DNA from 3 places in the Streptomyces sp. NBC_00258 genome. Region 3 is predicted to be linked to each of the others. Evidence: riboswitches for the same ligand, from Rfam matches in the RefSeq annotation. Region 3 holds a riboswitch; each other region holds the start of a gene.
The links. Region 3 has a riboswitch for cyclic di-AMP ahead of OG718_RS23460 (C40 family peptidase). Riboswitches for the same ligand answer to the same signal wherever they lie in the genome.
Positions count from the first base shown of each region.

Region 1: it holds a riboswitch for cyclic di-AMP, as region 3 does, so the genes downstream of both, OG718_RS26960 (M23 family metallopeptidase) here and OG718_RS23460 (C40 family peptidase) in region 3, are expected to answer to the same signal.
Region 2: it holds a riboswitch for cyclic di-AMP, as region 3 does, so the genes downstream of both, OG718_RS19715 (hypothetical protein) here and OG718_RS23460 (C40 family peptidase) in region 3, are expected to answer to the same signal.

Region 1 is NZ_CP108081.1:6,077,273-6,084,288, forward strand. It holds gene OG718_RS26950 (PrsW family intramembrane metalloprotease) at 1-270, shown strand, start outside; gene OG718_RS26955 (aldo/keto reductase) at 341-1,285, opposite strand; gene OG718_RS26960 (M23 family metallopeptidase) at 1,382-2,431, opposite strand; cyclic di-AMP (ydaO/yuaA leader) riboswitch at 2,443-2,600, opposite strand; gene OG718_RS26965 (PP2C family protein-serine/threonine phosphatase) at 2,907-4,013, opposite strand; tRNA gene OG718_RS26970 (tRNA-Met) at 4,156-4,229, opposite strand; gene OG718_RS26975 (dihydrofolate reductase family protein) at 4,390-5,529, opposite strand; gene OG718_RS26980 (MarR family winged helix-turn-helix transcriptional regulator) at 5,670-6,206, shown strand; gene OG718_RS26985 (GTP cyclohydrolase II) at 6,339-6,965, shown strand.
Region 2 is NZ_CP108081.1:4,459,490-4,466,505, reverse strand. It holds gene OG718_RS19750 (bifunctional DNA primase/polymerase) at 102-650, shown strand; gene OG718_RS19745 (hypothetical protein) at 640-942, shown strand; gene OG718_RS19740 (hypothetical protein) at 958-1,281, shown strand; gene OG718_RS19735 (hypothetical protein) at 1,903-2,406, shown strand; gene OG718_RS19730 (hypothetical protein) at 2,532-2,915, opposite strand; gene OG718_RS19725 (hypothetical protein) at 2,912-4,582, opposite strand; gene OG718_RS19720 (hypothetical protein) at 4,942-5,430, opposite strand; cyclic di-AMP (ydaO/yuaA leader) riboswitch at 5,980-6,161, shown strand; gene OG718_RS19715 (hypothetical protein) at 6,169-6,402, shown strand.
Region 3 is NZ_CP108081.1:5,286,676-5,293,691, forward strand. It holds gene OG718_RS23445 (esterase/lipase family protein) at 1-927, shown strand, start outside; gene OG718_RS23450 (M23 family metallopeptidase) at 1,325-3,022, shown strand; gene pcrA (DNA helicase PcrA) at 3,126-5,618, opposite strand; cyclic di-AMP (ydaO/yuaA leader) riboswitch at 6,048-6,219, shown strand; gene OG718_RS23460 (C40 family peptidase) at 6,227-7,016, shown strand, end outside.

The DNA of each region.
Region 1 (7,016 bases), 790 kb from region 3:
CGCGCGGCGGGCAGGGCGGTCGCGGAGTACGAGGCGTACGCGACGTCGCTGGCGTTCCTGCGTCACCGGGGCCGCAAGGGCCGCGCGGGCGCCGACTTCGTCGTACGGGAACGGGAGTTGCTCCACGAGCTGTGGACGCGCCGCGAACCGTCGCGCCCGGCCCTCCTGTACGCGGCCCGGGCGACGGCGCCGGCACAGGTGGCACCGCAGTGGCAGGGCTACGGCCACCCGGCGCCGTACACGTACACGTACAACCCGTACCGCTCTTGATCGGCGCAGCCCCAAAACGCGTCGCGAACCCAAAAACGCAACCGCAACCCCACCCAACTCAGCCTCAGCCTCAGCCAGAAGCCGAGGTCAGCCTCCCCAGCTCCGCATCCGTGAGGACAAGCCCGGCCACCCCCAACAACGCCGGAAGCTGCTCCACCGTACGAGCGCTGGCGATCGGCGCGACGACGGTCGGCCGGGAAGCCAGCCAGGCCAGAGCCACGGTGGCGACCTCGACCCCACGCTCCCGCGCGACCTCGTCGAGCGCGCTCAGCACACGCTGCCCCCGCTCCGACTCCAGATGCGCCCCCGCCGATCCGGCCCGGGCGCTCTCGACCACGGCACCCGGACGGTACTTGCCGGTGAGGAAGCCCGAGGCGAGCGACGAGTAGGGGACGACGGCCAGACCGGCCCGGGAGGCGACGTCCCGGAGCGGGCCCTCGTACGAGTCGCGGGAGACGAGGTTGTACCGCGGCTGCAGCGCGACGTACCGCGCGAGGCCCTCGCGGTCGGAGAGGTCGAGGGACTCCTGGAGCCGCTCGGGAGAGAGGTTGGACGCGGCGATCGCGCGCACCTTGCCGGCGCGGACGAGCTCGTCCAGGGCCGTGATGATCTCCTCGACCGGCACGGACGGATCGTCGAAGTGGGTGTAGTACAGGTCGATGTAGTCCGTCTTCAGCCGCCGCAGTGACGCGTCGGCCGCGGCCTTGATGTTCGCCCCGGACAGACCCTTGTACTCGGGGTGCGCGCCGACCTTGGTGGCGACGACGACGTCGGCGCGGTTGCCGCGCGCGGCGAGCCAGTCGCCGAGGACGGTCTCCGACTCACCGCCCTCGTTGCCCGGCACCCAGGCCGAGTACGTGTCGGCGGTGTCGACGAAGTTCCCGCCCGCGGCGGTGTACGCGTCGAGCACGGCGAAGGACCGCGCCGCGTCGGCGGTCCAGCCGAAGACGTTGCCGCCGAGGGAGAGCGGGAAGACGTCGAGATCGGACGAACCCAGCTTGCGGAGAGAGGTCATGGATGGGTCAACGGCCGTACCGGACGGCCGTATTCCGCACCCAGGACCCCTCAGGCCCGCCCAACGGGTCGGGCCCGCTTACGGGGTGAGCCCGCCTTACGGGGTGAGCCCCTTGCCCCGCAGCCAGGCCATCGGGTCGATGCCGTCGCCACCGCTGGTGTGGACCTCGAGGTGGAGGTGCGCCCCGGTGACGTTGCCGGTCGCGCCCACGCGGCCGATGATGTCGCCGGTGTTCACCTTCTGCCCGACGCTGACACCGATCGACGACTGGTGCGCGTACCAGACCTCCGTACCGTCATCGAGTTCGAGGACCGTGCGGTAGCCGTACGAGCCGTTCCAGCCGGCTTCCTTGATCGTGCCGCTGTGAACGGCCTTGATCGGGGTACCCGTGGGAGCGGCGAAGTCCAGACCCGTGTGCTGACCGGACGACCACAGCGCACCGGACTGCCCGAAGGTCGAGGTGATCGTGTACGAGGAGGTGGGCAGCGTGAACTGCTTGGCGAGTTCGGCGAGGCGCGCGGCCTCGGCCTTCTCCTTGGCCTCCTGGTCCGCCTTCTTCTTGGCGGCGGCGACCTTGGCCTCGGCGGCGTCCCGCTCCTTGGCGGCCAGCGTGGCGGCCTTCTTCGCGGCGGCGGACTCGGCGGCCTCCTGGGCCTCGCGGTCCACCTGGTCCTGCTGCTGCTCGGCCTGGAGCATGATGCGGGCCCGCAGGGCCTCGCCCGCGTCCGAGTTGCCCTGCTCGGCGTCGGCGGTGGTGAGGCCGACGGCGGTGATCGGGGTGCTGGAGCCCTCGGGGGCGTCGTCGTCCGAGAACGGCGAGCCGACGTTCGGCAGGTCGGGGATCGAGATCGACACCGGAGGCTTGCCGGTCTGCGCGGTGGCCATGCCACCCGCACCGACGGCGGCTATGACACCGACGCCCAGAACGGTCGAGCTACGGGCGAGTCCTCCGCCGCGCTGCTTGGAGACGCGGTGCCTGCCGCGGACGGGAAGGACGGTCTCCGCGCTGGGATTCCAGACCTCCCACGTCTCCTCGTCCTTACGGGCGCCGTAGGCGAAGGTGTCGGGCTTCTTCTCACCCGAGGACTCACCCGTCAACTCATCCGGCACGAACGAGGGTGTGGGGGCAGACCGGTTGGACGCCACGTAGGCGCACTCCTTTCCTTCCTTCTCGCCTACCGGGTTAGCTGACGGGTTCGGAGCAGGAAGGTCTCCTACGCGCGTCAACCCGCGGTGCGCTACACCGCGAATGACGTGCGATTCACCCCAAGTGGTGGTTCCCCGGTTCCCTTGCGGGATTCGGCGCGTGCGCACGGAGCCGACTCTTGTGACGGCTGGGACGACCGCGCTGCGTTATCGAACGTTAATAGACCCGGGCACCGGATTCCAAGCTGTTCCTGATGATCGTTAAGGCTCTTGGCCTGGACTTTCAGGTCATGAGCGGGGTAAATCGGGCGAGTTGATCGCCATTCAGGTACGGGAGTCCTGTTGATGGTGCGTCAGTTGTTGAGCGGAGGGATTCCGTTCGACTACCAACGGTGATAAAGGTCGCCGCAAGAGCGATGTATCTCACGCCGGCCGCAATCGCGACTGCCGCCGTGCCCTCGCGACTGCCGTGCTTTCACGGCCGCCGCACCGCGAGCAGTGCCATGTCGTCGGTGGCACCGCCGCCCCCGGTGTGCCGCAGGACGTCGTCCAGTACCGCGGCGAGCAACGCGTCGGGCCCGGGAAAGCCCCGCCCGGACAGTCGCCGCGCCGGATCGAAGAAGACGCCTCGCCGGTCCCGCGCCTCGGACAGCCCGTCCGTGTGGAAGAGCAGCATGGCCCCGCCCGGGAACTCCTCCTCCTGCGCGCGGTCGGGCCAGGTCCCCAACTCCCCCGTCCCGAGCGGCAGCGCGGGCTCCGCCGCGGCGAGCGTGCGCACCTCCCCGTCGCCGTACAGCAGGAGGGGCCCGGGGTGGCCGCGGTTCACGAGGCGTACGACCGGGGTGCCGTGCGGGATCTCGGCGAGCACGGCGGTGGTGAAGTCCTCGACGAGCTCGATGGTGTCGCGCCGGACGCCCCCGCGCGCGAGCGCCCGCTCCAGCCGCTGGGCGACCGCCTCCAGGGTCGACTCCTGCTCGGCGGCCTCACGGAAGGCACCGATCAGCACGGCCACGACGGCGACCGCTCCCATGCCCTTGCCCCGTACGTCGCCCACGAGGAGCCGTACGCCGTGCGGGGTGTCCTGCACGGCGTACAGGTCGCCCCCGATGAACGCGCCCTCCTGAGCCGCCTCGTACCGTGCCGCGATCTCGAGGCCGCCGATCCGCGCCGCCGGTTCGGGCAGTACGGCCCACTGGGCGGCCTCCGCGATCTCGCGGGCGGTGGCGAGGCGCGCGTTGCCGCGGCCCACGAGCCGGTTGATGCCGACGGCGAGCACGGCGGCCGTGGCCACGGTGAGGACCTCGGTGGCCGCGCCCGCGTCGAAGGCGAACCTGAGGTGGACGAGGGCCATGCCCGCGGTCGCCAGGATTCCCGTCCACACCGTGGCGCCGAACGAGAAGAGGGATGCGGCGATGAGTGCTGCGGCCGTGAAGAAGGGAGCCGCGGTGAAGTCCTGCGGGGTGAGGAGGTCGTAGCAGACACCGGCGACGATCAGCAGCGCCGGCAGCGCGCGGACGAGGGTGCGCTGGTACGAGGCGGTCCTCTCCGCGGTCTCGACGCGCACCGGCTCCTGCTCCTCCACCTGTCCAGGCTTCCGGGAGCGGACGTGGCGGGCGAGCGGACGAGGACCGGGCGAGTGAAGGCACCTGGGGACATCAGAGGAAGTACCCGGGGAAACACCTGAGGCCGGAATCCTTGATCGGATTCCGGCCTCGGGCCTTCAGTAGCGGGGACAGGATTTGAACCTGCGACCTCTGGGTTATGAGCCCAGCGAGCTACCGAGCTGCTCCACCCCGCGTCGTTAAGACCACTGTACGCCATCCGCGGGACCCGAAGCACACGCGTTGATGTCGCCCGCGCTTAACCGAGCGGTTTGGCATGAAACGTGCCGGTCGGCGGTGTCCGTCGATCGTGCGCGTCGGCTGTGCGCATGGCTCGGCCGGCGGGAAACGGGCCGGTCAGACGAGATGCCGGTTGGGCGCCTTCGCGTCGGCCTCGTACTCCGGGAGCACCAGGACATCGGCGCCGGCCGCGGCCAGCAGCCCGCTCCCGTCCGCGCCCGTCACGAAGGTGTCCGGCTCCCGCCAGGCGGTCACGACCCTGCGTACGCCCGCGTCGAGGATCAGCCGGGCGCAGGGCGCGGGCCGTGACGCGCGGCGGGCACACGGCTCCAGGCTGCTGTAGACGGTGGCGGTCGCGAGACGCGGATCACCCGGCTCGATCCTGGCGAGGGCGGCCTCCTCTGCGTGCGAGACGGGGTCGGACTCGCGGGAGAACCCGCGGGCCAGCTCCGTACCGTCGGCCGCGACGACGACCGCGCCGACGCTGAACGCGGTCCGCGAGGGCGGACACTCGGCGGCCAGTTCGCAGGCGAGCGCCAGCCACCGGTGGTCGGCGGCGGAGGGCACGGTCCCGCTGCCGGGCGCGGTGGGGACGTACCGCATGAGGACGACGTCCCCCACGGGCCGCGTCTCGACCAGCCGCAGGCGGTTGCGGGGGCCGCCCGGGTAGTCGCCGGGCCCGAACAGCCGGGGCGCGTCCGGTTCCCCCACGACGAGGGGCGCGAGGGCGAGCTGCAGTTCGTCGGCGAGGCCCTGCCGGAGGAGCTGGGTGTGGACGCGGCCGCCGCCCTCGACCATGAGCCGCCGTACGCCGCGTACGTCGTGGAGGTGGGTGAGCACGGCCCGCCAGTCGACGTCCGGGCCCACGGGGACGACGTCGACGCCGAGCCCGCGCAGGGCTTCGGCGGCCCTCGCCGCCCCGCCCTCGGTCGTATAGACGATCTTCTCGCCGCCCGTGGACCAGAAGTTGGCGTCGGGGTCGAGGTCGCCGCTGCCGCTGACGGTGACCTTCAGCGGGTACTCCGGGCGTCCGGCGGCGACCCGGGCCGCGCGGCGCTCGGCGGAGTTGACGAGGAGCCGGGGGTTGTCGGCGCGCAGGGTGCCCGCGCCGACGAGGATCGCGTCGGACTCGGCCCGTACCTCGTCGACCCGGTCGAAGTCGGCCGGCCCGGAGAGCAGCAGCCGTCCGGGGCCGGTGTCGTCCAGGCAGCCGTCGAGGGAGACGGCGGCGGACAACAGGACGTAGGGGTGAGGCATGGACGCGCTCTCTTTCGGACTCTCTCGGACTCTCTCGGAGGCAGAGCCGGGGCTTGCCCGGATCGGTGCGGCGGCCGGACGGCGGCCTGGGCTCGACATCCGGGCTTGGTTCAAGTTTGAAACAAACCTACACTGGGGGCATGACGACCCGCTGGCTCACCCCCGAGGAGCAGCGCGCCTGGCGCGCCTACATCGCCGCGTCCCATCTCCTGGAGGACGCGATCGACCGGCAGCTCCAACAGGAGGCCGGCATGCCACACCTTTACTACTCCATCCTGGCCAACCTCTCCGAGGCGCCGGGCCGCAGCCTGCGCATGACCGACCTCGCGGAGAGCACGAAGATCACCCGCAGCCGGCTGACGTACGCGGTGACCCGCCTGGAGAAGGACGGGGCGGTACGCCGGGAGGACTGCAGCATGGACAAGCGGGGCAGCATCGCGATCCTCACGGACGAGGGGATGGCCCTCCTGGAGCGCACGGCCCCCGGCCATGTCGAGACGGTCCGCGCGACGCTCTTCGACAAGCTCACGCCGGAGCAGGTGGGACAGCTGGAGGAGATCTGTACGGGGATCGCGCGGGGCCTGGAGGGGGACGGCCCGCAGGCGGCCCCGGACGACGTCCCGTGGCGGCGCCGGTCGAGCCCCTGCGCGGGAGGGTCCGCCGTCGGCGAAGCATGAGGCCCACAGGGGCACATGCTTCGCACCACAACCACTCATATCCGTTGCTTCAACTTTAAAGCATGGGGTAGTGTCTCGATCCGAGGAGCTGCTTCAAATCTGAAGCAGATGAGATCGGACCGGGAGAACCGCATGCCCGACTACCCCGCCGCCACCCAGCGCTCGCGCGTCCGGGTGCCGCTGCGTTTCCACGACGGCTACAGCGTCGATGCCGAACTGGTCACCTTCCACGGCCTGACCGACGGCCAGGAACACGTGGCGATGATCCTCGGCACCCCTTCGGCCACCCCCCTGGTCCGCCTCCACTCCGAGTGCCTGACGGGCGACGCCTTCGGCTCGTCCCGCTGCGACTGCGGCCCCCAGCTCCGCGAGGCGGTCGAGCAGATCGCGATCCGCGGCGGCGTGCTCCTCTACCTCCGCCAGGAGGGCCGGGGCATAGGCCTCTACAACAAGCTCGACGCGTACGCCCTCCAGGACGAGGGCCTCGACACGTACGCCGCGAACACGGCCCTGGGCCTTCCCGAGGACGCCCGCGACTACACGGCGGCGGCCCAGATGCTCAAGGCTCTCGGCATCACGGAGCTGGACCTCCTGTCCAACAACCCCGACAAGGCGAACCAACTCCGCGACCTGGGCATCACGGTCGGCCACCGCGTCCCGACGGGCGTCTTCACCACGGCCCACAACGTCCGCTACCTCCGCGCGAAGGTCCTCCAGACCCAGCACACACTGCCGCTGGCGGAACTGACGGCGGGCTGACCCCGGACACCGCTCACGGAAGGGCGGTTTCGCGCGACCACGCCCACGGAA
Region 2 (7,016 bases), 830 kb from region 3:
CTCGTCATCTGCCCAGTTCAGGAGCCCTGGGACCAGTCTGGATCTGCGGCGGCAGAGCGGCCGTCGGCGCAGCCCGACAGAGGTGAGATGGCGTGCAGAGGATGACCAGAAGAGGCGTCGAGTGGCTGTCTGCTGCCGCTGACGATCCGGAGATGTGCAGGGCGCGGTGGGCGGACGATCCGCGTGGGCCGCGAATGCTGCCGACGGGCCGTCTCTTCGATGTCGTGGCGATCGACCAGCGCATCGGCTTGGAAACCTTCGATCTGCTCGTACGCCGGCAAATGCCGCTCGGCCCGGTCATGATCGACCACGCGGCCCGACGGGTCGGGTTCTTCCTCAACTCCCGTTGGCAGGGACGCTTTGTCCGCTTCCTGGCCAGGGCGACCGACAACCCACCGCCGTACAGGTACCTGGGCGACAACTCGTTCGTCGTGGTGCCTGGCCCCATGCCCATGTCGGGCGACCGCTACCAATGGCTCCGAGCTCCGGTCCGCCGGCCAGAGGCCGACCCACTACGTGCAGTTGCGCTGGCCTTCATGTTCGTGGCCGCTGCTGACCTCCTCGCGCGGGTCGATCACTACAGCGAGCAATACCCGAACCCTGAGGCTGCGACGGCCGAAGTCCTGGAGGCGGCGGCCAATGAACAGTGAGGGCGAGGAGCGCGACGGCATCGCCCGTTGGTCTCCGCTCGAAAGCGAAGGGTGGTACGCCGCGCGGGGTGCCACGAGCGCGCTGCGCGACGTCCTTGTGGCGGCGGGCCTGGAGAAGGACTTCCCGTACCTGCGGGCGGACTTGAACGCGTTCGGCCATGGGCTGATCGAACTCGGGCGCGTATCGCCGGAGACGGCGGAGCGGTTGGCAGAGCTCCTGAAACGTGCGCTGTCCTGCCCGCAGAGTGCGGACGGCGTGTGTAGCGGCCCGACGAACTTACGAGAGAACTAAAGGAGCGGGGAAGTCATGACGGACCGGCGAGGAGTGGTGGCGAAGCGGGCCGAGAACCTGATGCCCGGTGTGCCTTATGTGCGCGGATGGGTTCGCGCTCGGCGCGGTGCCGAAACGCTGGCACTACAACTGGCCGCGCTCGGCTTGGAGTCAGACTTCCCCGGCCTCAGCGCCGACGTGAACGTCTTCGGCGACGGCATGGTAAGCCTGGGCTCGATCCGACCGGAAGCGGCAGCACTCCTGGCTGAGTTGATCGCCTCCGGTTTAGCTGCGGAGATGACTGACCGTGCGGCGCCTACACCCAGCGAGCGTGACCACCGGGATACTCCAGTGACCTGAGAACTGCTGCCGCCCATGACTCCGGTCCGCTGTGGTCGGTTGAAACTCCCCCTCACGCGAACCGGACCCCGGCCCTGTGCGCCGAATGCCTCCGTCGCAGCAACCGGCACGCAGGGCTTTGGCATGACGGTGCACGTTTCGTGCACTGCGGCCGCCCCTGTCCGCCCGACCGGGACCGGCGCCCCAGCGCCGCAGCCCGGACGGGACGGCAGGGGCGACCGCCCCATGCGTATGTGGTTTCCTCAACGACAACTGCCTTGACATCCGCTTCAGGAGTTCGATCCTTGCCCGGGTGTCCGAGAGAGGACAGCCCTCGACAGGCGGGGGAGTGAGCGCTGAAGGACCTCCTCATCCACGGTCGTCTGCCGTCGTTGATGTCACTGTGTAAGAGGCTGATCCGTCGAGTGAGTTGCTCCGGTAGGCGGCACCCGTGCGAGACCTGGCTCCTACTCTGTCCGCGGCGCCAACATGTCCACTGAGTGGGCCCGGGTATCGACACCGGTGTGAGGTAGCCCGTCATCGGAGTAAGAGACGCCCTACTCCGACTTCCTGGAGGTTTCATCGGGACTGAACCGCTGCCACAATCGTGCTGATTGCGGTAGCACGCGCAGAGGGGGGCGGGTGGCTCAGTCTGAGATCCCTGTGGCGCTGATCGGCCTGGGAGGCGCAGTCGCTGGAGCGGCGGCCACCGCTGTGGTAGGTCGCTTCACAGGGCGCGCGAGCGTTAAGGCAGCGACCGTAGCCAAGGTGGACACCTTGCAGGACGAACTGACGAAATTCTGCGCTCCGTTCGTCGAAGCGAGGATTCAATTGCTTCCCGCTCTCACCGGGCATACGCCTTCCGACCCGTGGTTGGCGATAGCTCCTCAAATGTCCAGGGCAGCGCCGCGCTGGACGTCCATGGCTGCGAACCCCCTAACCCTGTGGGAGATGCCCGGGGTCGTACGTCGTAAGGCCTCGTACGTTGACGGCGAAATACGGTCCCACCAGACACGTGAGGATCAACTGCTCGTTTTCGATGTGCACATGGCCGTCCGCGAGCTCTACCAAGACGCCAGGGAAATCATCGACACGTACACGCGAGAATTTCGGCGACTCGCCAAGCGCGGGATGGGAGTGATGTGACTTGTGGCCAAATGGGCGTCTCCCGTCCCCGCACCCTTACGACGGACGACGGCAAGCGCGACCTCGTTTGGTCCTCGGCTGACGGGCGTACGTCGAAGGATGTTCCGGTGTTGGGTCGTTATACGTCAGGCGAAGGTGGCGATCAAGGAGAGAGCGGAGCTGAGTAGGGATACGAGTCCGGGTACGCCGTCGCATTTGGCCAGGATCTGTTCCAGCATGGTCCTGGCCGTGGAGCGGCCGCCTGTGTCGTCGAGGCGTTGCTGCGCGGTGAGGTCGAGGAGGATGACGCACTGCTGATAGTCGTTGACGCGGTCCTGATCGGCCGCCAACTGCTGTCGGATGCGGTCGAGTAAGGTGGTGAATTCTTTCAGCTGATCCGGGCCGGTGCCGGTGTTGGTCTGATTCTGGTGGGAATTAGTGGCGCCCGGCTGGTTCTGGACGTTGCCCATAGCCCCGTAGTTCACGATGCCGGAGTTATCGCCCGGGGGCTGGCTATTCCTGCGGATCACGCTGTACCTCCTGTCGTCGGGGGCCGGGTGTTCATCTGGGAGTTCACGGCGCCGGGCTGGTTCTGTACGGAGCCCATTTCGCCGTAGTTGATGACGCCAGAGTTCTGGAGAATGACCGTGGTCTGATCCACGTAGGAGCCGATGTCGACGTTGTGATCGACGAGGAATTTCTTGACCGAGTCGAAGATGCGCCGTTGCATCATCTCGATGTAGCGGCGCGCGTCGTCGTACTGGAGCATGTCGTCCATGTACCGGGTCGAGTATGCCTCGCGCAGGCTCACAGGACCTTTCTGCTTATCGAGTTCGGGGCGCCGGCGATCCTTGCCGGGGTTGAACAGCCGAATGAGCATCAGCACCACGTCCACCGCCGAGGCTAGCCAGGCCCGGCGGTGCCAGGACCAACCGGAGCGGGCGGCCTCACTGTCAGCGGTGCGGAGAGTCGGGTGGAGTGGGTTGATCACGTGAGGGCGGATGGTGACCCGCAGGTAGTGGTCCTCATAGGCGAAGCCAACGAAGACTGAAGCTACCAATTCACCGTCCCAGGAGATGACGCGGGCGCACAGGAACCGGCGGGCTACCTTCGGAGTCCGTCCCGCACCGACGGCCCGGGGGCCATGTTCGGCCAGGACACTCAGTGACGTCCATTGCTCGGGAGTGATGCTCTTCCATCGCTCCGCAGAGATTGCGGCGACGCCGTACGCTTCGAGTCGGTTATCTGGGTGGAAGTCGGGGCTGGGCGCGGTTCCGCGTTCGAGCTCGCGAACGACATGGGTGAGCAGATTGTCCGGGGTGAAGTGTTTGACACCGGTTGGCTCTGGCCCGGCCGTGCCAAGGAGGTTTTCGACGCGGGGGTTCGGGATGCCGGGGCCAGGTGCGCCATCGTTCTTGGGCGTTGGCTGAGCAGGCAGGACGTCGATGCCGATCTGGGCCTCGTACCAAACTTTGCCTGCACCGACGAAGTGGTACTTGGGGCCGCCCGCACGGATTTCGGTGACGTACGGAATCACCGTGCCGAACTTGAGCCGCCTGATGGCTTCCAGGGCGCGACGGCTTTTCCGGGGGAGGCCGCGCGTTTGGGTGCCCGTTTCACCGGATTCTGCGGTCACCCGCACCAGGCGGCGTTGTGCGAGGAGCCGGTCGAGGTAGAAGGCGCTCCACAAGCCCACGACCGCGACAGCTAGCGCCCACTCGGTAGCTGCGGTGTACAGGCAGGCGAGTCCCGCCAGTACCGCGAGAGTGATGAGGGCTCGCCGGAGGTACAGCAGATGCTCGGCGGCGGCGCAGCGCTCTATGACCGGGGTGAGCTCGAAACCGAAGGATGGGATGGGACGGGTGGTGGCGACGCGGTCGCGTACCCAGCGAACATAGTCGGGCCCGATGATCACCTTCGGCTGAGGTTTCTCGGGCATCTCGTCCGCGCCAGTGTCAGCCTGCGCTTCCTGCTTCTTGTCCCGCCACTTCGCGACGAAGACGGGCGTCAGTTTCTTCTTGAACTTGGCCCACTCGTTCTTTCGCCACGTGCGAAGCTCCGCTGGAGAATCAGGCCGTAGGTACGCCGCCGCACCCAATAATCGCGTCGTCTCTGTCTGCTCACCCTGGCCGTGTGCGCCGGCGGCGTCCCCCAGTGGCACGGCGGGCGCGCTGATCAATGAGATACCAACGGTCACAGAGCTGTCCGCGTCTTTGCCGAGCTCTCTGCCTAATCCCATGGCTCGCGCTTACCCCTGTCCCTCGCGCGACCCCCCTTGGCCGCTGGGTGGCCCATGCTGCCGTGCCGCCCGGGTTCTGACTACACCACCAACCACAACAAAACTGGCAGGCTACGAAGGATCAGCGGCGCAGGGGCTGTGCCCTCCGGGTGAGGGCCGCACTCGCGCTCTCAGCTTGGGAAGCTGCGATCATCTGCGGTTGGCTCGGGTGCTGACCTGGGCGAATGGTCGGGTTATGGCCTCTTTGGGCTCGGTCGCTTTCACCGTGGTTCCCCGCTGTTCCCCGCCCGATCTGGTGCGCTTGGGTGCGGTCGACCTCACGGCGCCGGTGGTCGGTGTCCTGTCGGGGGCCTTCGCCACGGAGTTCGGCGCAACCACTGGCGGCTGGTGCGAGTTGGCGCCGGGTCATAGGCGGCGTCGAGCCAAAGTTGGCGCAGATGCCTGAACTCGTAGTCGCGCCCAGCATCCGAATCCCGGAGGGTCTCGGCCCAGAGACGGTCGAACGCCGGACGATGCATCTGTGCGTGGATGGCGCCGCCCCAGTCACGCCAAGTGTCGTCCGAGACCCAGCCTTGAGCCCGCAGGTCGGCCTCGTCCTCGCTCAGGCGAAAGTAGAGCCGTATCGGTACCTCCTCTTCCTCGTCCAAGGCGCCAGCGTCTACGCCTCGAAGAGTGCGGGTCGACAACCGGTCCAGCAACGACCAGTAGCGCGCAATGTAGAAGTCCTCGACCTGTCGGACTCGCTGCGTGCGCACCTGCCAGATCGCGACGCCTGAGGCAGCCAACGCTGTCAGCAGGGTGATCACAAGGGAGAGCCATTCCATAATCGGAGATCATGGCGGCTAGCGGACCGCATGCATCCTCTCGTGACTCACTCGTAACTGCCCGCCCCTTGGCAGACAGCAACACGCTTTCCAACTGTGTTGGTTAGGTGTTGGGGCGGGTGCAGGGGCGTTCATCTGCGTTCATGGGGGGCGTTGATGCCGGAAGGCTTTGGGTCTGGTCTGAACGACCGTGAACGGGACTGAATGAGACGGAAATTGATACGGAGGCCAGCGGGAGGGGATCCGTCGGAACTCTCTGGAGGCCATCGAGCACGGGGCCGCATAGCTCCGTCCGGAACCACGTCGACGGCACACGTGGACTCCTGCAACGTGCTGACCTGATACAACGTCAAAGTCCTTTTGACCTTGGGTGATTGGCCATCATGTCCACCCGATCGGGTGAGTGGTGAGTAACCCCACAAATACGGTTCCGAGTTCGCGTTACTCCCAAGTAGCCGTAGATGATCCTCGTCACAAGTCCTCACCGACGGAGGTGGGGCGGTCCGGGCGGACGCCGAGTCCTGCCGCCGTCCGGATGACCGGTCTCTTCATGGGATCGGCAGGAGTGGAGGACCCAGGCACGACGGGTCGCCGGGACGGTCACGCCATGACCGGGCCGAGCAGCCCTTGGGGTGAAGCCGCGTCAGCGGCCGGGCAACTTCGCCAGCCCGAATCCGACAGGTCATCCTTCACAGGCGGTTGACGAAGGTGCAGCGAGCCATGACGGCAACGCAGAACAGCCCGCAGCTCCCAGGGGCTCCGCAGCCCCCGAGGAACAAGAAGACCGACGCGGTCATCGCGATCCTGGCCGCGATCATCGTCGGCGGCTTCGCGGGTGTCCTCCATCGGGCCATGGAGGGGGTCTCGTACTACGAGGCCATGAAGACCGCTGGAGGGACGACCCTCGGTCTTCTGATCGTCATCTTCGTGATCTTGACTTATATCTGGTCCTGATCACACAGGTCAACCCGATTTCCGGCAGTCACCCTCCATCCATCGGGGATACCGGAACCCAGGTCTTCACGGCAACCCCGTGACAGGACGTTGGCGGACCCGGGGGAGAGGCCTTGGAACCCAGACCAAGGCCTCTCCTTTCATGATCGAGAAGGTTCAGGTTGGTGCCAGCAGATGCCGTCCAGCCGCGCAGAACCCTCAGCTTGGGAAGCTCGCGTGCCTCGCGGGTGGGAAGCTTGCTGACCTGCGGCGGAACGCTGTCGGCGTCTGAAGCCCACAGTCTGCGTTCCCCGGTGTTCCCCGTGGTTTCCCGCACGACCTGGCACGAATCTGGCACGTCTGCCTGGGATGCCGACCAGAGGAACATGGGCGTTTGAGGTCGGGACTGTTAGTCAAACCCCTCGTTTGCCGGACAGTCACCCCCATCTGCTGGTATACCACCCAATGATGCCTAGAAGTCGAGAGTGCGCTAGAGGGAGCCATGGGACTCAGGAGTGACATTGACGCAGCACTGACTGAAGTTGTTGGGCATACATGGAAACAACGCGATGGGCGATCGGTCCCGGAGACTAAAGATATTGTCTTGCGCGACGGAGCCGTGAATCTAGAAGCCG
Region 3 (7,016 bases):
CCCCTTCTTCCACTCTGCCAGCGCCTGCTGCCCAACAGACTGGCCGGACTTTCACTGACCCTCCTGAAGGCGACCGCCCTGGAAATCGCGATCCTCGCGGGCCACCTGCTCCTGTACCCCACCGGCATCACCCCGGAGCGCCGCCCGGCCCCGGCCCCACCCGGAACCCCGACCGACCTGACCGACACAGGCACACATACCGGCACACGCACCGAGGCAGGCACACGTACGGGCGCCGGCACAGGCGACACCCCCGGCACCACCCGGCTCCCCACCCCCACCAGGCCCCCGGTCGTCCTGCTGCACGGCTTCATCGACAACCGCTCCGTCTTCGTGATGCTGCGCCGCTCGCTGGCACAGCACGGCAGGCAGCAGATCGAGTCGCTCAACTACTCCCCGCTGACCTGTGACATCCGGACCGCCGCCGAGCTGCTCGGCCGGCACATAGAGGAGATCTGCGAGCGCACCGGCCGTCACGAGGTGGACATCGTCGGGCACAGCCTCGGCGGACTGATAGCGCGGTACTACGTGCAGTGCCTGGGCGGTGACGTCCGCGTCCGGACCCTCGTCACGCTGGGCACGCCGCACTCGGGCACGCGGGTCGTCCCGCTGATGAACGCGCACCCGATCGTCCGCCAGATGCGCCCCGGTTCGGGCGTGCTCGACGAGCTGTGCCAGCCGGCGCCGCACTGCCGTACCCGGTTCGTGAGCTTCTGGAGCGACCTCGACCAGTTGATGGACCCGCTGGAGACCGCGTGCATCGAGCACCCGGACCTGCTCGTCCAGAACGTGCGGGTGAGCGGAATCGGGCATCTCGCCCTCCCCGTGCACCCGGCCGTCGCGGCCGGCGTCCGGCAGGCCCTGGACGCCGAGGAGACGGAAGCCCGCCCCGCCGCCGCCCACGCCGACGGCCTGACGGTTGCGTGACCGGCTGCCGGTTGCGTGACCCACTGACGATGGCGTGACCGGCCGACGACGGCGTGACGTGACGTCACCGCGGGCGTCACCACGGGCAGGGGTGTCGCCGGAAACGCCGGAACGGGTAGTGGGACAACCGGAAGCGGCGGAGCGCAAGCGGCGCAAAAGCGAACCGGCACAACCGGAACGCGCCGCCGAACCCGTTCAATCGGCTCCGAGGACCGACGTTTCTTCGAACATTCATCGAACGCCAGGCCAAAGCTGTGCCCGCCCTCCACCGAAAGACGGCCGAATGCCCGTTTCCTGAGAGGAGGAAAGCCGCCGAAGATTGTCGCGCCCTCGTACCGCCGGGTACAGTCACCGCACTGCTCTGCCAGCCCCTGTCGTCGAGGCGAAAGAGAAGTTGGTGAACGACCGTCACCCGTCGGGGACCGCAACTCCCCCGGCTCCGGCTCCCGAGGCCGCCTCGGCGCATTACGCGTCCCATGGCGAACAGGGCGTCCAGTACGGCGACTTCACCACGTACGACGGCTACTCCGCCACCGGTTTTGACGCCAACGCACCCGGTATGTACGGCACGACGGGCGGCTACGACACGACGGGCGCCTACGCGACGACGACCTTCGACACCGACCCCCTGTTCGGCGACCTCCCCGGCAACGGCGGCGGAACCGACGGCAGCGGCGCGGGCACGGGTTCGTACGACGCCACGCAGTGGGCCACCGGCAGTCATCAGACGCTGAACTACGACCCGTACGCGGCCCAGCACCACGCCGCGTTCGAGACCGGCAGCTATGACACGAGCGGTGTCTGGCAAAACTCCGGTTACCAGCAGCTCGGCGAGATCCCGACGCAGGCCGCGGGCCCCGAAGGCACCGGCCAGTGGGACGCGAACGCCTGGCTCCAGGCCGATCCGGTCGACCCCACCCAGCAGTGGACCGCGCCGACCTTCGAGACCGGCACGTACGACGCGACGGCGTGGAACTCGGACGGCGGCGACCAGAACCAGCAGGACCGGACCCAGGTCCAGCCCCAGCTCCACCATCAGGCGCAGGCCGAGCACGAGTCGTATCCGGCCGACCAGCACACGTCGTACGACCACCACGAGGTCCATGACCGGCAGGAGTCGTACGACCAGCAGGCCACCACCACCTTCGAGCAGGTCCCGTACGAGGAACAGGCCACCGCGGAAGGCGAGTTCACCCCCTCCGACGACGCCGACGCGGACTCCGGTACCGGTGGTCACGGCCACACCCACGACGAACCCGCTCCCTTCGACGACGTCGAGGAAACCACCTCCGTCGCCACCGCCGCCCCGGCCGGCCGCTCCGCGTCACGTGCGGCCGGCCGTTCCGCGCCCCGTTCCCGCCGCCGCACCCCGCCGAAGCGTTCCGCGCTGCTGACGGTCGCCGTGCCCTCGGCGTGTGTGATGGGCGTGGCCGGAATCGCCGCCGCGTCCGTGACCGGCGGAAGCAGCAGCAACGACGACGTGCAGACGACGACGGCCGCCGCGCCCGACGCGAGCGCCGTGAAGCCGTCGGCCGCGAACAACCAGCTGGACACCCAGCTGGAGAACCTCTCCGCGGACGCGGACGACTTCGCCGACCGGGCCAGCCGTACGCAGGAACGTATCGACTTGAAGGCCCAGCAGGCCGCCGACAAGCAGAAGGCGGCGGCGGAGGCGGCCCGCAAGGAGCGGCTGCGGCCGAAGTTCGCGCTGCCGGTCTCGCAGCACGGGCTCAGCGCCTACTACGGGCAGGCCGGCATCAACTGGATGTCCGTCCACACCGGTATCGACTTCCCCGTCTCGTACGGCACGACGGTGATGGCCGCGACCGACGGGACCGTCCGGACGCAGTGGAACAGCGCGTACGGGAACATGGTCATCGTGACGGCCAAGGACGGTACGGAGACTTGGTACTGCCACCTCTCCACGTACAAGGTCGCCTCGGGTGCCGTCGTGAAGGCCGGGGACCCGATCGCGTACTCCGGCAACTCCGGCAACTCGACCGGTCCGCACCTCCACTTCGAGGTGCGTCCGGGTGGCGGCTCGGCGATCGACCCACTGCCGTGGCTGCGCAGCCACGGGTTGGACCCCTCGTAGGGGAACCCCTGTTGAGGCCTTCCTTGAAGCCTTCCTTGAGGCCGGAGTCCTGAGGGCTTCGTCCCCAGCAGCCAATGCTCCTGGGGACCACGGCCCTTGAGAGCTACAGCTTCTCCACCGGTGCGTACCGCAGCAGCAACCGCTTCGGCTTCTCCTCGCCGAAGTCGACCGTCGCCTCGGCGTTCGCCCCCGTGCCCTTCACGCCGACGACCGTGCCGAGGCCGAACTGGTCGTGGGTGACGCGGTCGCCGACCGCGAGTGACACCACCGGCTTGTCCGTGGCGCCACGTCGTGTGGCGAAGCCGGACGCGCCCGAGGCGGCCGAGCGGGAGCGCGAGGAGGACAGGGAGGCCGCCACGCCGGACGCCGGGCCGGAGGCCACCGGGCCCAGGGAGCCCGTGCGCTTCCAGTCCAGATGCGTGTCCGGGATCTCCTCCAGGAAGCGGGACGGCGGGTTGTACGAGGGCTGACCCCAGGCGCTGCGCATCGAGGCACGGGTCAGATACAGCCGCTCCCGCGCGCGGGTGATGCCGACGTACGCGAGCCGGCGCTCCTCCTCCAGCTCCTTGGTCTGGCCGAGCGCGCGCATGTGCGGGAAGACGCCGTCCTCCATGCCGGTCAGGAACACCACGGGGAATTCGAGGCCCTTGGCGGTGTGGAGGGTCATCAGCGTTATCACGCCGGACCCGTCCTCCTCCTCGTCCGGGATCTGGTCGGAGTCGGCGACGAGCGCGACCCGCTCCAGGAAGGCGGAGAGCCCTCCCGGCACCTCGCCCTCGCCGGCCTCCTGCTCGAACTCCAGGGCCACGGCGGCCAGTTCCTGGAGGTTCTCGATGCGGGTCTCGTCCTGCGGGTCGGTCGAAGCCTGCAACTCGGCGAGGTAGCCGGTCCGTTCGAGCACGGCCTCCAGGACCGTCGCCGGGCCGGCGCCCGACTCGACGATCGTGTGGAGGTCCTCCATCAGCGTGTTGAACCGCTTGACGGCGTTCGTCGAGCGGGACGCCATGCCGTACGCCTCGTCGACGCGGCGCAGCGCCTGCGGGAAGCTGATCTTCTCGCGCTGGGAGAGCGCGTCGATCATCGCCTCGGCGCGGTCGCCGATGCCGCGCTTGGGGACATTGAGAATGCGGCGCAGCGGTACGGAGTCCTCGGGGTTCGCCAGCACGCGCAGGTACGCGAGGACGTCACGGACCTCCTTGCGCTCGTAGAAGCGGACGCCGCCGACGACCTTGTAGGGCAGGCCGACGCGGATGAAGACCTCTTCGAAGACACGGGACTGCGCGTTCGTGCGGTAGAAGACCGCGACGTCGCCCGCCTTCGCGTCGCCCGCGTCCGTGAGGCGGTCGATCTCGTCGGCGATGAACTGGGCCTCGTCGTGCTCGGTGTCGGCCACATAGCCGGTGATCTGGGCGCCCGCGCCCGCGTTGGTCCACAGGTTCTTGGGGCGGCGGCTCTCGTTGCGCTCGATGACCGCGTTGGCGGCGGTGAGGATCGTCTGCGTGGAGCGGTAGTTCTGCTCCAGCAGGATCGTCGTCGCGTTCGGGTAGTCCTCCTCGAACTGGAGGATGTTGCGGATGGTCGCGCCCCGGAAGGCGTAGATCGACTGGTCGGCGTCACCCACCACGCACAGCTCGGCCGGCGGGAGGTCGTGCTCGCTCGGCGGTACGTCGACCGGGTGCTCGGAGGTGCCGACGAGCTCCCGCACGAGGGCGTACTGCGCGTGGTTCGTGTCCTGGTACTCGTCGACCAGGACGTGCCGGAATCGGCGGCGGTAGTGCTCGGCGACGTCCGGGAAGGCGCGCAGGAGGTTGACCGTCGTCATGATCAGGTCGTCGAAGTCCAGCGCGTTCGCCTCGCGCAGGCGTGACTGGTACATCGCGTAGGCCTGGGCGAGGGTCTTCTCGAAGCCGTCGGCGGCCTGGGCCGCGAAGTCCTCCTCGTCGATCAGCTCGTTCTTCAGGTTCGAGATCTTGGCGCTGAACGACTTGGGCGGGAAGCGCTTGGGGTCGAGGTCCAGGTCGCGGCAGACCAGTGCCATGAGGCGCTTGCTGTCGGCGGCGTCGTAGATCGAGAAGGAGGAGGTGAAGCCGAGCTGCTTCGACTCCCGCCGCAGGATCCGTACGCATGCGCTGTGGAAGGTCATCACCCACATCGCGTTGGCCCGCGGGCCAACGAGCTGCTCGACGCGCTCCTTCATCTCGCCCGCGGCCTTGTTCGTGAAGGTGATCGCGAGGATCTGGCCCGGGTGCACGTTGCGCTCGCCCAGCAGGTGGGCGATCCGGTGCGTGAGCACACGGGTCTTGCCGGAACCGGCTCCTGCCACGATGAGCAGCGGCGAGCCGTGGTGAACCACCGCCGCGCGCTGGTTCTCGTTCAGCCCGTCCAGGAGCGCGGCCGGGTCCACGTGCGGCCGGGCGGCGCCGTCGCGGTAGTACCCGTCCCTGCTCGGCGGCGCGTCGAAGCGGCCGCCGAACAAATCGTCCGGAACCGGCTCCGACTCCGACGCCTCGTCCTCGGGCGGCGGCGGGGGCTCCTCCTCGTGGGCCCGCGAGGGCTTGAGGTCCGCCAGGAAGCTGTCATCAAAGAGGCTGCTCATCGCTCTCCGAGTCTAGGCGCCCCCACTGACAGCCCGCCGCCACCCTTGAAACTCCGCGGATCGCTCCGCGGGGCCGAGGGTCTTCCGGGGCCGCCCAGCGAGGGCTCTGTCACCCTCCGGAGGTGACCTGTAGCGGTCCGCGATCAGGTGGTCGACCTTCGCCTTCGCCAGAGACCGGAAACCTGGAAACCCGGAACGCCGTATCGCGAGTGCGGGCCGGCTGTGGCTGGGCGCGCAGTTCCCCGCGCCCCTGACGGGGCGATGGACAACTCCGCCCACACCATTCCGAATTGACCCCGCGGAGCAGAATCCAAGGCCAAGGTCACGAAAATGTATCGGGCATATCGCACATCAAACTTCACAGGGGCCACACGAATTAGCTAAATTTTATGTGGGCCGCACGACCCGCACCGGCGAACACGCCGGGCCGAGCGGCCTCCGCCGAGTCCGGTACGCCCTCGTGGCCGACGGAGCCGGGGACCCAACCGACCTTGGGGTGAATCGGTCCAACTCCCTTCGGGGAAGCGGACCGTAGGGCAAACCTTCCGGAGCACCCGCCCGAACCCGACAGCTAACTCGGTAGGCGGATGACGGAAGGAGACGCCCTCGTGGCGCCACACCGCAAGTCCCGGCCCCCCAGTCCCATGGGCATACGGACTCCGGCCCTCGCCACCGCGGCCCTGACCTCGGTGGCCCTCCTCTCCCAGACGGCGAACGCGTCCCCCGCCGAGGAGCCCAGGCCGAGCCTCGAGGAAGTCGAGAAGAAGGTCGACGACCTCTACCGCCAGGCGGAGACGGCCGGCGAGAAGTACAACGCGGCCAAGGAGAAGACCACCAAGCAGAAGAAGCGCGTCGACACCCTCCTCGACGACGTGGCGCGCCGCACGGAGAAGCTCAACGACGCGCGCGAGGAACTCGGTACGTTCGCCGCCGCGCAGTACCGCACCGGGGCCTCCGCCCCCGACACCGCCTCCCTCCTCCTCGCGGACAACCCGCAGGACTACTTCGACCAGACCCAGCTGATGGACCGGCTGACCAGCCGCCAGAAGCAGTCCGTCGACGACTACGTGACGCAGCAGACCGCCACGACGGAGAAGCGGCAGGAGGCGTCCGAGAGCCTGGAGACGCTCACCAGGACGCAGAGCTCGCTGAAGACGTCCAAGGCCGACGTCCAGCGGAAGCTCGCCACGGCGCGCGACCTCCTCTCGAAGCTGACCGCCGAGGAGAAGGCGCGGCTCGCCGCGATCGAGCGGAAGAAGCAGGAAGAGGCCCAGCGCAAGGCGGACGAGCTGGCCCGGCAGCAGGCGGCCGACGCCGAGCGGCGGCGCCAGGAGGCCGCGCAGGGCACCGGGACCTCCACGGGCTCGGGGAGCGCCTCGGGGACCTCCGGGTCCGGCT